One region of the Bradyrhizobium sp. 63_E2_N1_3 genome, then DNA from elsewhere that is predicted to be linked to it. Evidence: predicted binding sites of a transcription regulator. Region 1 holds the regulator's gene; the other holds the start of a gene.
The links. Region 1 encodes LexA, which represses DNA repair genes until DNA is damaged. Its sites were predicted from a motif close to TGTTCNNNNTGTGTTCNG; they were not measured.

Region 1 (7,273 bases):
GGCGACCGCATTCGCGGTCACGCCGTGCAGGAAGTCGTAGGCCGCATGCAGGGCCTTGTCGTCCTTCTCTTCCGGCGGGACGTAGGACTGCGATCCGGTCTGCTCGGTGCCGTCGGCGGCCTGCAGATGGCCGCGCATCTGGGACTCCGCCATGGTGTCCATGCGGCCCTTCAGCTCGGGCGGAACATCCTGGAGGATCTCGATGTCGGGCGCGATGCCCTGGGCCTGGATCGAGCGGCCCGACGGCGTGTAGTACCGCGCCGTGGTCAGCGCCAGCGCGCCATTGCCGGCGCCGAGCGGAATGATGGTCTGCACCGAGCCCTTGCCGAACGAGCGCGTGCCGATGATCGTGGCACGCTTGTGGTCATGCAGCGCGCCGGCGACGATCTCCGAGGCCGAAGCCGAGCCGCCATTGACCAGAATCACCAGCGGCTTGCCCTTGGTGAGGTCGCCGCCATGCGCGGTGAAGCGCTGGGTCTCTTCGGGATTGCGGCCGCGGGTCGAGACGACCTCGCCGCGCTGAAGGAAGGCGCTCGACACCGAGACGGCCTGGTCGAGCAAGCCGCCCGGATTGTTACGCAGGTCCATCACGTAGCCGACCAGCTTCTCCGGCGGGACCTCCTTGGAGATCGACGCGATCGCCTTCTTCAGGCCGTCGGTGGTCTGCTCGTTGAACGAGGTGACGCGGATATAACCGATGTCGCCGTTCTCGACGTGGAAGCGCACCGGACGCACATGGATGATCTCGCGCTTGATCGCGACGTCGAGCGGGGCGTCGGCGCCCTTGCGCACGATGGTGAGCTTGGTCTGGGTATCGACCGGCCCCTTCATCTTGTTGACGGCCTGCTCGAGCGTCATGCCCTGCACGGCATCGCCGTCGATCTTGCTGATGAGGTCGCCGGACATGATCCCGGCCTTGGACGCCGGCGTGTCGTCGATCGGCGAGACGACCTTGACCAGGCCGTCCTCCATCGTGACCTCGATGCCGAGCCCGCCGAACTCGCCGGAGGTGGTCTCCTGCATCTCGGTCCAGGCCTTGTCGTTCATGTAGCGTGAATGCGGATCGAGCGAGGTCACCATGCCGGTGATCGCACCTTCGATCAGCTTGGAATTGTCGGGCTTCTCGACATAGCTCGCCTTCACCCGTTCGAACACTTCGCCGAACAGATTGAGACGGGAATAGGCATCATCCGCGCTCGCTGCCGCCCGTGCCGCCCATACTCCACCGTGCGGGCTGGCGACCAGAAGGGTTAGACACGCTCCCGTGAGTGCGCCCAGGGGGAACAGCAGGTTTTTCCGCATGGATAGGCTGGCCTTCTTGCTGGAGCTTTGCTTTGGGCTTGTGAGGCGCCATGCAAATGGCGATCCAGCCCGCTGTTCACAATACCATTCTGGTTTCTTCAAGGCCGGGACGCCACGCCGGCGGGTACATCGTAAAAATCCCTTCGCCCGGGCCTAAACTTTTGGCAACGTTCCGAGACCGTTTCGCGCAAGGCGGGAATCGGCCGGCCGGCCCACGCCTCTCAGCTATGCGATTTTAGGATGGTTTTGGAGGGCCGGACACGATAGGCGATGACAATAAGGCTTCAAATTCTCGGGAGGACAACAATGAACGACGCGCCCCGCATCCGGCCGGAAAGGAACGTCGAACTCGGCGCCAGCGCCGAGCCATTCCAGAACCTGCACGAATTCATCCGCAAGGCGCGCGCCAACCTCAACCAGAACGCCTGGGACTATATCGTCGGCGCCGCCGAGACCGAGACCACGATGCGCCGCAACCGCATGGCGCTGGACGAGATCGCCTTCCGGCCGCGCGTGCTGCGCGACGTCCGCGAGGTCGACGGCTCGGTCGAGCTGTTCGGACGAAGGATGCGGCTGCCGGTGGTGCTGGCCCCTGTCGGCGCACTGGAGATCTTCGATCCGGATGGCGCGGCGAGCGTCGCCCGCGCCTGCGGCACCTTCGGCGCGGCGCACATGCTGAGCTCGGTGTCCGAGCCCGGCCTGGAGAAGACCGCCGAGGCCGCCCCTGATGCGCTGCGGCTCTATCAACTCTATGTGCGCGGCGACGACGACTTCGTCGCCGATGTCGTCAGCCGGAGCGAGAAGAACGCCTACGCCGCCTTCTGCCTGACCGTCGACACCGCCCATTACAGCCGTCGCGAACGTGACATTGCCAAGCGCTATGTTCGCGAGAGCCGCCTGCGCGCCACCGGCGGCGATTACCAGAAGGGCCTGGAGTGGCGGACCGTGAAGATGATCAAGGACAAGTTCAAAATCCCGCTCATCCTGAAGGGCATCGCCACCGCCGAGGACGCCCGGATCGCGGTCGATCACGGCGTCGAGTGGATCTACGTCTCCAACCATGGCGGCCGCCAGCTCGATCACGGCCGCGGTGCCATGCATGTGCTGCCCGAGATCGTCGAGGCCGTGAAGGGACGCGCCAAGATCATGGTCGACGGCGGCTTCTGCCGCGGCAGCGACATCGTCAAGGCGATCGCGGCGGGCGCGGACATGGTCGGCATCGGCCGGCTGCAATGCTGGGCATTGGCGGCAGCCGGCGAAGCCGGCGTGAGGCGAATGCTGGAGCTGCTCGAGGACGAGGTGCTGCGCTGCCTCGGCCTCTTGGGCGCCACCTCATTCGCCGAGGTCGACAAGTCCTGCCTGCACCAGGCGACCGCAACGAATGCGCCGAGCGTGTTCAGCGCGTTCCCGCTGTTCGACCACGACCCCTATCGATATTGAGTGAAAGGATGCAATGAGCTCGCTCTCTCCCGGCAGCGCGGACGCGCTCCTGTTCGATCTCGGGCGCGTCGTGCTCGACATCGATTTCTCCAAGGCGATCGCCTGCTGGGCGGGACATGCCGGCTGCAAGCCGGAAGCCATCGTCGCGCGCTATGTGCGGGACAGCGAAGCCTACCGGCTGCACGAGGTCGGCAAGATCAGCGACGAGGCCTATTTTGACTCGCTGCGTGTCGCGCTCGGGATCGGCATTTCGGACGCGCAGTTTTTGGAGGGCTGGAACGCAATCTTCGCCGGCGAGATGCCCGACATCGCCGAGCTGCTGCCGCGCGCGGCGAAGCAGTTGCCGCTCTACGCCTTCTCCAACACCAACCGGCCGCATGTGGACCACTTCTCGAAGGAATATGCTGGCCTGCTCGGCCATTTCCGCGAGCTGTATCTGTCGTCGAGCATCGGCCTGCGCAAACCCGATGTGGAGGCCTTCGACCATGTCGTGGCCGCGATCGGCGTGCCGGCGAACCGTATCGTGTTCTTCGACGATCTTGCCGAGAACATCGAAGGAGCGCGGTCGCGCGGCCTGACCACGGTCCACGTGACCTCGCCCCGCGACGTCGGGAACGCCCTCAAGGCGCTCGGAATCTGATCTCTGACCGGCAAGCCGACGGGCCGCGAATGGAACTATTTTGCCCGGGGGCGAGGAACCAAGTCCCTTTGTGCATTTTTATACAGAGTTCCCGGAACGATTGCCCCTCTCAGGACTCATGAGTCCGTTGGGAATTCTACATCGGGCTTATCGTCGTGTTAGGCAAAACCTACCTTACCAAGCAGGCCTCTCTGCTGATGAAATTCGCCAGAACCACCTCGGATTCTGACCTTTCCGCAAAACTGATCAGCAAGGCCGCCGACCTGAAATCCCAGGCCGACCCGCTGCCTGACAAGGATCAGGGCCCCGCAGCGCCGGACGTCAGTCCGTACAAGCAGCCGGGGGGCTGACCGATGCTGGCCGTGGCTCTCGTCTTTCTCGTCCTCGCCATGGCCATCCTCGTACCGGTCTGTCTCGCCTTCTGGATCATGCCGCGGCGGACTTGATGCTCACCCTTCATCGCAGAGCGGATGACGCAGGATAAATCATCCTGCGCGGCCACTGTTTTGCCTCTGCGCCTGCACTCGGCTAGAACTCTCGCCGCCGATTTGCCCGAACGGGCCCAGCAGGAGTTTTCACCCGTGGCCCTGATGCCGGTTTCCGACGCGCTCGCCGCGGTGCTGGCGGGCGCAGAGCCGTTGCCTGAAGAGATGATCGCGCTCGACGCAGCCTTCCACCGCGTGCTCGCGCGCGATGTCGCGGCGCGGCGCACGCAGCCGCCGCAGGCGATGTCGGCAATGGACGGCTATGCGGTGCGCGCGGTCGATGCGGCGAAGATCGACTCCCAGCTCACCCTGATCGGCGAGGTCGCGGCGGGCCGCCCGTTTGCGGGATCGGTCGGCGCCGGCGAGGCCGTGCGTATCTTCACCGGCGGTGTCGTTCCCGATGGCGCTGATGCGGTCGTGATCCAGGAGGACACGATCGCGGACGGCAAGCGCATCACCATCAAGGAAGCCGCCGTAACGGGGCGGCACATCCGCCCCGCCGGCGTCGACTTCTCGGAAGGCGACGTGCTGCTGCGCAAAGGGGCCCGGCTCACCGAGCGCGACCTCGCGCTCGCCGCCGGCATGAATTACCCGCAACTGCCAGTCCGGCGACGCCCGAAGGTCGCGATCCTCGCCACCGGCGACGAGCTGGTGATGCCGGGTACGACGCCGGGCCACGGCCAGATTGTCTATTCCAACGGCTACGCCCTGCACGCGCTCGCCCGCAGCGAGGGCGCCGATACGATCGACCTCGGCGTTGCCGCCGATACGCTGGAGGCCACCACGGCCGGCATCGGCCGCGCGCGGGAAAGCGGCGCCGACATCCTGATCACGACCGGCGGCGCCTCTGTCGGCGACCACGATCTGGTCCAGCAGGCGCTGAGGGACGAAGGTATCTCGATGGCGTTCTGGAAGATCGCGATGCGACCGGGCAAGCCGATGATGAATGGGCGGCTCGGCGCGATGCGCGTGATCGGCCTGCCCGGCAATCCCGTGTCATCCTACGTTTGCGGCTTCCTGTTCATGGTGCCGTTGATTCGCGCGCTTTCGGGCCGTTCGATGATTCATCACCGCCGCGAACCTGCGGTGCTGGGCCGCGATGTCGGCGCCAATGACCAGCGCGAGGATTATCTGCGCGCACGCCTCGAGCTGCGCGATGACGGCACGCTCCTCGCCCTCCCCGTCAATCACCAGGATTCCTCGCTGCTTGCGAATCTCGCTGCGGCACAGGCACTTCTCGTGCGCGCGCCATTCGCGCCGAAGGCCGAAGCCGGCGCGCCTTGCGAGGTCTTGCGACTGCCCGTCTGATCGCTTCGTTCGCGTGCGTTCCGCGAACTTTGTCGCGTTCACGGTAAATTAAGCAGTTGCGGAACATGTATCGAACATATAGTGTCCGTTCATGATTTGTTTCGAGAATGTAGCGGCTTACTGCTGAATTCAGCGTCTCGGAATCGAACGACATCAACCGGGGGATTTTGGTCGAGATGTTAACGCGCAAACAATACGAGCTCCTGCGGTTCATCAGCGAACGGCTGAAGGAAAGCGGCGTGCCGCCCTCCTTCGACGAGATGAAGGACGCGCTCGACCTGCGCTCGAAATCGGGCATCCATCGCCTGATCACCGCGCTCGAGGAGCGCGGCTTCATCCGGCGCTTGCCCAACCGCGCCCGCGCCATCGAGGTGATCAAGCTGCCCGAGCTTCAGGCCGCCGCCGGCAGCCGCCGCGGCTTCACGCCGAGCGTCATCGAAGGCAATCTCGGCAAGGTCCGCACGACTTCCAGCCCGCCAGCGGACGAGGGCGAGCGCCCCGTCGCGGTGCCCGTGATGGGCCGCATTGCGGCCGGCACGCCGATCGAGGCCTTGCAGACCCGCAGCCACACCATCAGCGTACCGCCTGACATGCTCGGCTCGGGCGAACATTACGCGCTCGAAGTGCGCGGCGATTCCATGGTCGAGGCCGGCATTCTCGACGGCGACATGGCGCTGATCCAGCGCAACGAGAGCGCCGATACCGGCGATATCGTGGTGGCGCTGATCGACGACGAGGAGGCGACGCTGAAGCGCTTCCGCCGCCGCGGCGCCTCGATCGCGCTCGAGCCCGCCAACGCCGCCTATGAGGTCCGCATCCTCCCGCCCAACCGGGTGAAGATCCAGGGCAAGCTGATCGGGCTGTACCGGAAGTATTGATACCGGACGTGCCGGTATCGGTTATTGGGCGCCCCGCGCGCTTTCGATCGGCATCGCCGATCCGAGATTGGAGCGGACGATTGTCCGCTTCCGCTGGATAGTCTTTCTGGTTTCGCGCAGATTATCCGGCCCCTCCTCCAGCGGTAAATCCTCGGCACGCCGCGCGAAGCAGCCCTGCTTCGCGGCCTTCAGGTTCGAGGAGAAGTCATGCGCCGGATCGTTCTGAGCACAGTTGCTGTGGCGCTGATCGCAGCATCAGCGTCGCAAGCCTTGGCCGTGCAAGCCTTGGCCGTGCAAGCCTTGGCCGTGCAAGCCTTGGCCGCGCAATCGCGGCCCCATGTCCGCAAGGATACCGCCATGAGCGAGCAAGTCCGCAAGGCCCTCGACGCCGTCGACCAACCGTCGCGGCCGGGCTGGCAATATTCCGGCTGGTCGGCGCCTCCGGGGCGCTGACACGCGCCTGCAGAATGCAAAGGGGCGGGCTTTGTTCCTGGTGGATTCGGGAAAGTTAATGTGATTGCGGCCTGCGGCGGCGAGCCGTAGATTTGCCTACAACCCGGCAGAACGTTTGGTATTTCCACTCTGATAGAGGCCTGCGCCTCGATTAAGAGACGTGGGTCGCTATCCCTGCATGAGGAGCACCCGATGTGTGACTACAGCCTGCATGCCGTCGCGTCGCGTCCCGCCGAAGTCGGCGAGACGATCGTCACGACAACCTTCCGCGGCACCTCGACGCGCGGCTTTGCCTCCGCGGCCGATCCGACCGTCGCGGTCTGCCTGCTCCCGGGGACGGAGCTCGCCTTCGCCGACAACGTCCGCTACGACAATCGCTGGATCTGGACGCGCACCGTCAATTCGCGCGTCGGCAAGTTCGGCAAGATCGATCCGCACATTCCCGATCGCCATCATGATGCGATCGAATTCCCCGACGGCAAATCCGTGCTGGTGACGCAGCTGGTCGAAGGCCAGCGCGCGACCGTGCTGCAGCTACCGGTGACCCAGCCGCTCGGCGAGCGCGAGCACAAGCCGCAGACCATCACCGACAGCCGGACAACCATCACCCGCCTGCCGATCGGCTGATGCAGCCATTCCCGGCCGGCAGGTCGGGCCAGGATTGAAATCGCCATCGCCGGCCGAGGCCGGCGAGATGGTGTCGTTTGTGTCCCGCGAAACTCCATCGGGCGGACCAAGCCGTGGCGTCTCCCACCGCACGAAGTTTG
Region 2 (7,273 bases), 160 kb from region 1:
TATCCTCGCGCTGGATCAGGTCCTCGTCCTCGACCTCGCCCTCCTGCTCGATGATCACGGTGCGGCGCGGGGTCGCGAACTCGGCCTTCACCTCGGCGAGCTCGGTCTTGATGATGCCCAGCACGCGGGCGCGCGAGCGCAGGATGTCGAGATAGTCGGCGATCTCGCCGGCGAGCTTGTCGAGCTCGTCGCGGATTTCGTCGCGGCCGAGTGCGGTGAGGCGCTGAAGGCGCAGGTCGAGAATGGCCCTCGCCTGTTCCATCGACAGCCGGATCGTGCCGTCCTCGCTGATGCGGTGGCGCGGATCGTCGATCAGCGTCAGCATGTCCTCGACGTCCCGTGCCGGCCAGTCGCGCGACATCAGGGTGTCGCGGGCAGTGGTCGGGTCGGGCGAGGTCCGGATGACGCGGATCATCTCGTCGATATTGGCGACCGCGATCGCCAGACCAACCAGGATGTGGGCGCGATCGCGCGCCTTGGCGAGCAGGAACTTGGTGCGACGCGTGACGACCCGCTCGCGGAAGTCGACGAAGATCGCCAGCAGGTCCTTCAGATGCATGATCCGCGGACGGCCGCTGTCGAGCGCCACCATGTTGACGCCGAAGCTCGTCTGCAGCGGCGTGAATCGGTACAGCTGATTCAGCACCACATCCGGCACGGCGTCGCGCTTCAATTCGATGACGACGCGGTAGCCGTCGCGGTCGGATTCATCGCGCAGGTCGCCGATGCCCTCGATCTTCTTTTCCTTGACCAGCTCGGCGATGCGCTCCACCATCGTCGCCTTGTTCACCTGGTAGGGAATCTCGGTGATGATGATCGCCTCGCGCTCCTTGCGGATGGTCTCGATCGCGACCTTGCCGCGCATGACGATGGAGCCGCGGCCGAGGTGGTAGGCGGCGCGGATGCCCGCGCGTCCGAGAATGACGCCGCCGGTCGGGAAATCCGGTCCCGGAACGATGTTGATGAGTTCCTCGATGGTGAGCGCAGGATTGTCGATCAACGCGACGCAGGCGTCGATGACCTCGCCGAGATTGTGCGGCGGGATGTTGGTGGCCATGCCGACCGCGATGCCGCCCGCCCCGTTGACCAGGAGGTTCGGGAACTTGGCCGGCAGGACCGACGGCTCGGTTTCGTTGTTGTCGTAGTTCGGCTGGAAGTCGACGGTGTCCTTGTCGATGTCGGCCAGCAGAGCCAACGCCACCTTCGTCAGTCGCGCTTCGGTGTACCGATAGGCGGCCGGGGGATCGCCGTCGACCGAGCCGAAATTGCCCTGGCCGTCGATGAGCGGCACGCGCATCGAGAAGTCCTGCGCCATCCGGACCATGGCGTCGTAGATCGACTGGTCGCCATGCGGATGATATTTACCGATGACGTCACCGACCACGCGCGCCGACTTGACGTACTTCTTGTCGGGCGTGTGCCCCTGCTCGTTCATCGAGTAGAGGATGCGGCGATGAACCGGCTTCAACCCGTCGCGCGCATCAGGCAGCGCACGCGCCACGATCACGCTCATCGCGTAATCGAGGTAGGACTTCTTCATCTCCTCGTAGATGGAAACGGGACGAATGTCCGAGGGTTGCGCCGGCTGGTCGCCGGGCTTGTTGTCGTCGTCAGCCAAGGGGAAATCCGGTGAGATTTTATCTGGGAATCATATAGCGCATCGCCCCCCTGATAACCACCCTTGCGAGGTCTGGGGAAGCGGTTTTTCCGACTGTTTTTCCAGAGACTTACGAGCTCAGCACCACTGCCTCGAGCGAAGCCGGAATGAGCCGCCGGGAACCACGTCCTAGGCTCCGAAAATCACCCGGTGCATGATCCGTCCAGGCACGAGCGTGAACAGCCCGGCAATGACGAGCGCGCCGACGAACGTCATGATCATGATACGCCGGTGATCGGCGACCCGATGGGTATGCGCCCGCCACACCGCGAGCGGTAGCATCACCAGCGTGAAGATCGACAGGAGATGGATCGGGCTGAACGGCCCGACCAGACGGATCTGGTGGATCCAGAACGACGAGGCCGCCACCACCGCCATCAGCGCCACCCAGATCCAGCCGATCGTCCGGTGCGGCAGCGTTCCCTTGGGGGCAGCAAACTGGACAAGGCCGAGCACGAAGGCGGCCATGGCGGCAAAGGCGTGCAGCGGGATCGCTGGAGCGGCCTCAAGCAGCGGCGCAACGCTCATGCAGGGGTCTCTCCGATCGACGGCCAACCCATGTGAACAGGGTTAACATCAAGTTAATACCATTCACATCACGCCTCGTCAAAGGCTTGAGGCAGCACATGAGGCAAGCCCGGAAAAACCGAGCCTTGCCCGTCAATTCGTAAGGAAACCTGTCGCTCTACGCGAGCAAGGTGACATCAGGGGCGAAGCGCCCCCGCCCGTCTCAGAACGGGATGTCGTCGTCCATGTCGCTGTTGCGGCCACCGCCGCCGCCGGCGGCCACAGCGCGGCGCGGCGCGCTGCTGACGGGACCGGAGGAGCCGAAATCGCCGCCCGGCTCGTCGCCGAAGCTGCCGCCTCCACCGCCGCCGCCGCGGCCGTCGAGCATCGTCAGGGTCGAGTTGAAGCCCTGGAGCACGACCTCGGTGGAGTACTTCTCGGCGCCGCTCTGGTCGGTCCATTTGCGGGTCTGGAGCGCGCCCTCGATGTAAACCTTCGCGCCCTTCTTCAGGTACTGCTCGGCGACCTTGCAGAGCCCTTCATTGAAGATCACGACGCGATGCCACTCGGTCTTTTCCTTGCGCTCGCCGCTATTCTTGTCGCGCCAGGTCTCCGAGGTGGCGATGCTCAAATTCGCGATCGGCCGCCCGTCCTGGGTGCGGCGGATTTCGGGATCCTTGCCGAGATTTCCAACCAGAATGACCTTGTTGACGCTTCCCGCCATCGCCGCTCTCCACTCCGAATGCCACTGAATTTTAGAAGGCCCGGGACGCGCCCGCGTCCTCTGCAACCTGTTGACGCGACCCTATACGCTTGCGCGGACGGATCGGCCCGTCACCCCTCCACTTATCCCCATATATAGCACCCCTGGCGGGTTCGTTCCAGATTTGTTCTTATGACACCCCTCACCTTGTTGCGTTGGCAAGACGACACCGCGCGGCACAAAGACGGCCTGCGCCAAATGGAATTTCCCCGAATTCCTGAGGACGGCGAAACAGCTTAACATTCATCAAGTTAGAAGCAGTTCAGATGCCGCCCGACTGTTGCATTCCGGAGACGGACTCCGCCTCCCGCCTAAGCTACGCTTGCCGCGGAATTAGATTCTTATAGGCGTCGCGCCTGATCAGCCGCTTCGGGGACTTCGAAAAGCGGTCAGAAACTGGGGGGACTGCAATGAATAAGATTTTGATTGGTACTATTGGTGCAATCGCGTTGGGGCTGTCGGCTCCCGCAAGCGCGGCAGATCTCGCTGCGCGTCCCTACACCAAGGCTCCGGCACCGATGATCGCGACCATCTACGACTGGAGCGGCTTCTACATCGGTATCAACGGCGGCGGCGGCACCAGCCACAAGTGCTGGGACGTCGATATCGGCGGTGGCGTTCTCGTAGGCGAAGGCTGCCACAACGCGACCGGCGGCACGGTCGGCGGCCAGGTCGGCTACCGCTGGCAGTCAGCCAACTGGGTGTTCGGCTTCGAAGGCCAGGGCAACTGGGCCGATTTCTCGGGTGACAACATCAGTGCGATCAGCGGCCTGCGCGATCGTTCGAAGATCAACGCCTTCGGCCTGATTACCGGTCAGGTCGGTTACGCCTGGAACAACGTCCTGGTCTACGTGAAGGGCGGCGGCGCCGTCGTCGGCGATCGCTACCGCAGCTTCGACGTCGCCAGCGGCCTCGAGTTCGACCGGGCCAACGAGACCCGTTGGGGCGGCACCGTGGGTGCGGGCGTCGAGTTCGGATTCGCCCCGAACTGGACCGTGGGCTTCGAGTACGACCACATCTTCCTCGGCAACCGCACCATCGGCTTCACCGGATCCGGCAATTTCGCCCCGCTCGGCGTCGCCACACGCTCCGATCGCATCAGCCAGGATGTCGATATCGGCCTCGTCCGCGTGAACTACCGCTGGGGCGGCCCCATGATCGCAAGATACTGATATCCCTCTGAGATCGCTTGGAGATCAAAGGCCGGCCTCGCGCCGGCCTTTTTGCGTGGGCAACGGGAATTATAGGTCAGTCACCGTTACGTTTTGCGATTATTGTGGCTTTTGGGAGACACAACTTGCGGCTTTGCTGATGTAAGCACGACATCAGTTGGACCACGGCGTCCGATGTCCTTCCGAACGCACGGAAGGCAAAAACAGAAACCGGGACTGGGATTAGTTTGAAAATGAAGAAGGTTTTGTTGGCTTCGGCCTGTTTGTTCGCTCTCGCTGCTCCGGCTTCAGCCGCTGATCTCGCGGCGCGCCCCTACACCAAGGCTCCGGTGGCGGTGGCCTCGGTCTACAACTGGACCGGCTTCTACCTCGGTATCGTCGGCGGCGGCGCCTGGGAAAACGGTTCCGGCGACCCGAAGATGAAGGGTGGCTTCGTCGGCGGCACCGCCGGCTACAACTGGCAGACCGGCAACGTCGTGTTCGGCGTCGAGGCTGATGGTTCCTGGGCTGACGTCAGCGCTTCGGTGACCGGCGCCACTGTTGTTCCCGGATTCGGCGTTGTGACCGCAACGGCGAGCTCGAAGACCGATGCCATGGGCACCGTGCGCGGCCGTATCGGCTACGCCGTCAATCAGGTCCTGTTCTACGGCACCGGCGGCTACGCCTGGATCGACAACAAGATCACCCTCTCCGCTCTCGGCCTGACCGCGTCGGACAGCAAGTGGCACTCCGGCTGGACCGTCGGTGCGGGCGTCGAGGCGTTCTTCGCTCCGCAGTGGTCGGTCAAGGGCGAGTACCTCTATCGCAGCCTCGGCGGCGAGACCTACTTCTCGGGCGCCCTGCCCACCGGCACGCTCAACTTCCACACCGTGCAGGTCGGCGTGAACTATCACTTCGGGGGCCCGGTGGTCGCGAAGTGAAGTACTGAGCTTCGCTTCCAACGCACCGCGTTACGAAAGGCCGGCCTTGCGCCGGCCTTTTTGTTTTCGCGCGTCCAGATCCAGGCCAACCGATTCCCAACGTTTTTCGGGAAGAGCTGTGGCATCCGGTGACACAACCTTCGGCTTCAATGGTGTAGAGCAATGACATCGATTGGGTCATTGGGTCGGCCGTTTTTCGCCGACAAAGAGAAACGAAACTGGGGAATTGAAATGAAGAAGGTTTTGCTGGCCTCGGCCAGTCTGTTCGCACTCAGCGCGTTGGCTCCCGCCTCGGCGGCCGATTTGGCGGCCCGCCCCTACACCAAGGCGCCCATTGCTGTGGCCTCGATCTACAACTGGTCCGGCTTCTATCTCGGCATCAACGGCGGCGGCGCCTCGAGCCGCAACTGCTGGGATGTCAACAACATCTTCGGCATTGCGGGTCCGGACACGGCTGAAGGCTGTCACAATGCGACAGGCGGCGTCGTCGGTGGCCAGGTCGGTTATCGCTGGCAGTCGGCCAACTGGGTGTTCGGCCTTGAAGCCCAGGGCGACTGGGCCAATCTGAAGGGCTCGAATACGAGCGTGGCGCTTGCTCCGCTGGTCAACGAGACCAAGATCGACGCGATTGGCCTGTTCACCGGCCAAGTCGGCTATGCCTGGAACAACGTGCTCTGGTACGTGAAGGGTGGCGCGGCGGTCACGCATGCCAAGTACAACGGCTCGGCGTTCGGCGTGGTCCTCGACAGCGCAAGCGAGACGCGCTGGGGCGGCGCGGTCGGCACCGGCCTCGAATTCGGCTTCGCGCCGAACTGGTCCGTTGCGATCGAATACGACCATCTTTTCATGGGCAAGCGCAACAACTCGTTCACGATTCTCGGCATCAACGACCGCATCGACCGTATCAAGCAGGACGTCGATATGGGCACTGTTCGCGTGAACTATACGTTCGGCGGCCCGGTCGTGGCGAAGTACTAAGCGTCGCCTCCGACGTCATCGCGTTACGAAAGGCCGGCCTTGCGCCGGCCTTTTTGTTTTCGCGCGCACGGCGCGAGCGCTTGCGGACAAGTTCCATTTTTCGGCGCGCTGTGACCCTCCGGTGACAGACTGTCGCACCTCGAAGGTTGTATCGAAGATCGCAACAACTTTGCCCTTGGGGGGTCCGTCTTGAACAAGTTTATGCTTGCCGCCGCCGGCATAGTCGCGATGACCACGTCCGTTTCGGCGGCCGATCTGGCGGCGAGCCCCTACACCAAAGCTCCTGCCCCGATGATCGGCGCGGTCTACGATTGGAGCGGCTTCTACATCGGCGCCAACGGTGGTGGCGGCTGGAGCCATAAGTGCTGGGACATCGTCGCCAACATCCTCGGTGCGCCGGTCACTCCCCCCGCATCGGAGGGCTGCCACACCGCGACCGGCGGCGTGGCTGGCGGCCAGGCCGGCTTTCGCTGGCAAAGCGCGTCATGGGTGTTCGGCGTGGAAGGCCAGGGCGACTGGGCTCACCTTAGCGGCTCCAATGGACCGAGCCTGGCTGCGGGCGGCGTCGGCTCAGACCGCTCGAAGATCAACGCCTTCGGTCTCGTGACCGGCCAGGTCGGCTACGCCTGGAGCAATGTGCTGTTCTACGCGAAGGGTGGTGCGATGGTTGTGAGCGACAAATACGAGGGCTTCACCACGGCCACCGGCTTCGTGTTCGACAGGGCGAATGAAACGCGCTGGGGCGGAGCGGTTGGTGCTGGCCTCGATTTCGGCGTAACGCCCAACATCGTGGTCGGCGTCGATTATGTGCACGGCATCATGGGATCGCGCGACAACCGCTTTACGTTCAACAACGGCACGTTCTCGCGCGCCGATCGGATCCGCCAGGACGTTGACATTGCAACGGCCCGCGTCAGTTACAGGTTCGGCGGCCCCCTCATCGCCAAATACTGATCTTCGCCTCCGACGCCATCGCGTTACGAAAGGCCGGCCTTGCGCCGGCCTTTTTGTTTTCGCGCGAGGGTGCACCCAACCGTCTTGGAGTCGTGAGGCGCGCGCAAGGCGTCCGCTAATGGCTTTGGCGAGTTGGGGACGTGACATGAAGACGTGGATGCTGGCTGCGGTCAGCCTGTTCGCACTCGGTGCGGTCGCGCCGGCTACCGCCGCCGATCTCCCGATCTACAAGGCGCAGGCGGCCGCCGTTCCCGTCTATGACTGGAGCGGCATCTATGCCGGCATCAACGGCGGCGGCGGCTTGGCCCATGCCTGCTGGGGC

Region 2: a site for LexA is predicted at 3,042-3,059, ahead of AB7531_RS21445 (single-stranded DNA-binding protein). Genes of this name have one in related genera too.

Annotation. Positions count from the first base shown of each region.
Region 1 is NZ_CP197235.1:4,351,596-4,358,868, reverse strand. Features, by position in the region: gene AB7531_RS20720 (S41 family peptidase) at 1-1,302, opposite strand, end outside; gene AB7531_RS20715 (alpha-hydroxy acid oxidase) at 1,609-2,742, shown strand; gene AB7531_RS20710 (HAD family hydrolase) at 2,756-3,382, shown strand; gene AB7531_RS20705 (hypothetical protein) at 3,580-3,732, shown strand; gene AB7531_RS20700 (molybdopterin molybdotransferase MoeA) at 3,964-5,175, shown strand; gene lexA (transcriptional repressor LexA) at 5,352-6,053, shown strand; gene AB7531_RS20690 (hypothetical protein) at 6,261-6,506, shown strand; gene AB7531_RS20685 (hypothetical protein) at 6,699-7,133, shown strand.
Region 2 is NZ_CP197235.1:4,510,919-4,518,191, reverse strand. Features, by position in the region: gene gyrA (DNA gyrase subunit A) at 1-1,618, opposite strand, end outside; gene AB7531_RS21450 (DUF2306 domain-containing protein) at 1,787-2,185, opposite strand; gene AB7531_RS21445 (single-stranded DNA-binding protein) at 2,388-2,888, opposite strand; gene AB7531_RS21440 (outer membrane protein) at 3,338-4,099, shown strand; gene AB7531_RS21435 (outer membrane protein) at 4,333-5,019, shown strand; gene AB7531_RS21430 (outer membrane protein) at 5,251-5,997, shown strand; gene AB7531_RS21425 (outer membrane protein) at 6,187-6,951, shown strand; gene AB7531_RS21420 (outer membrane protein) at 7,097-7,273, shown strand, end outside.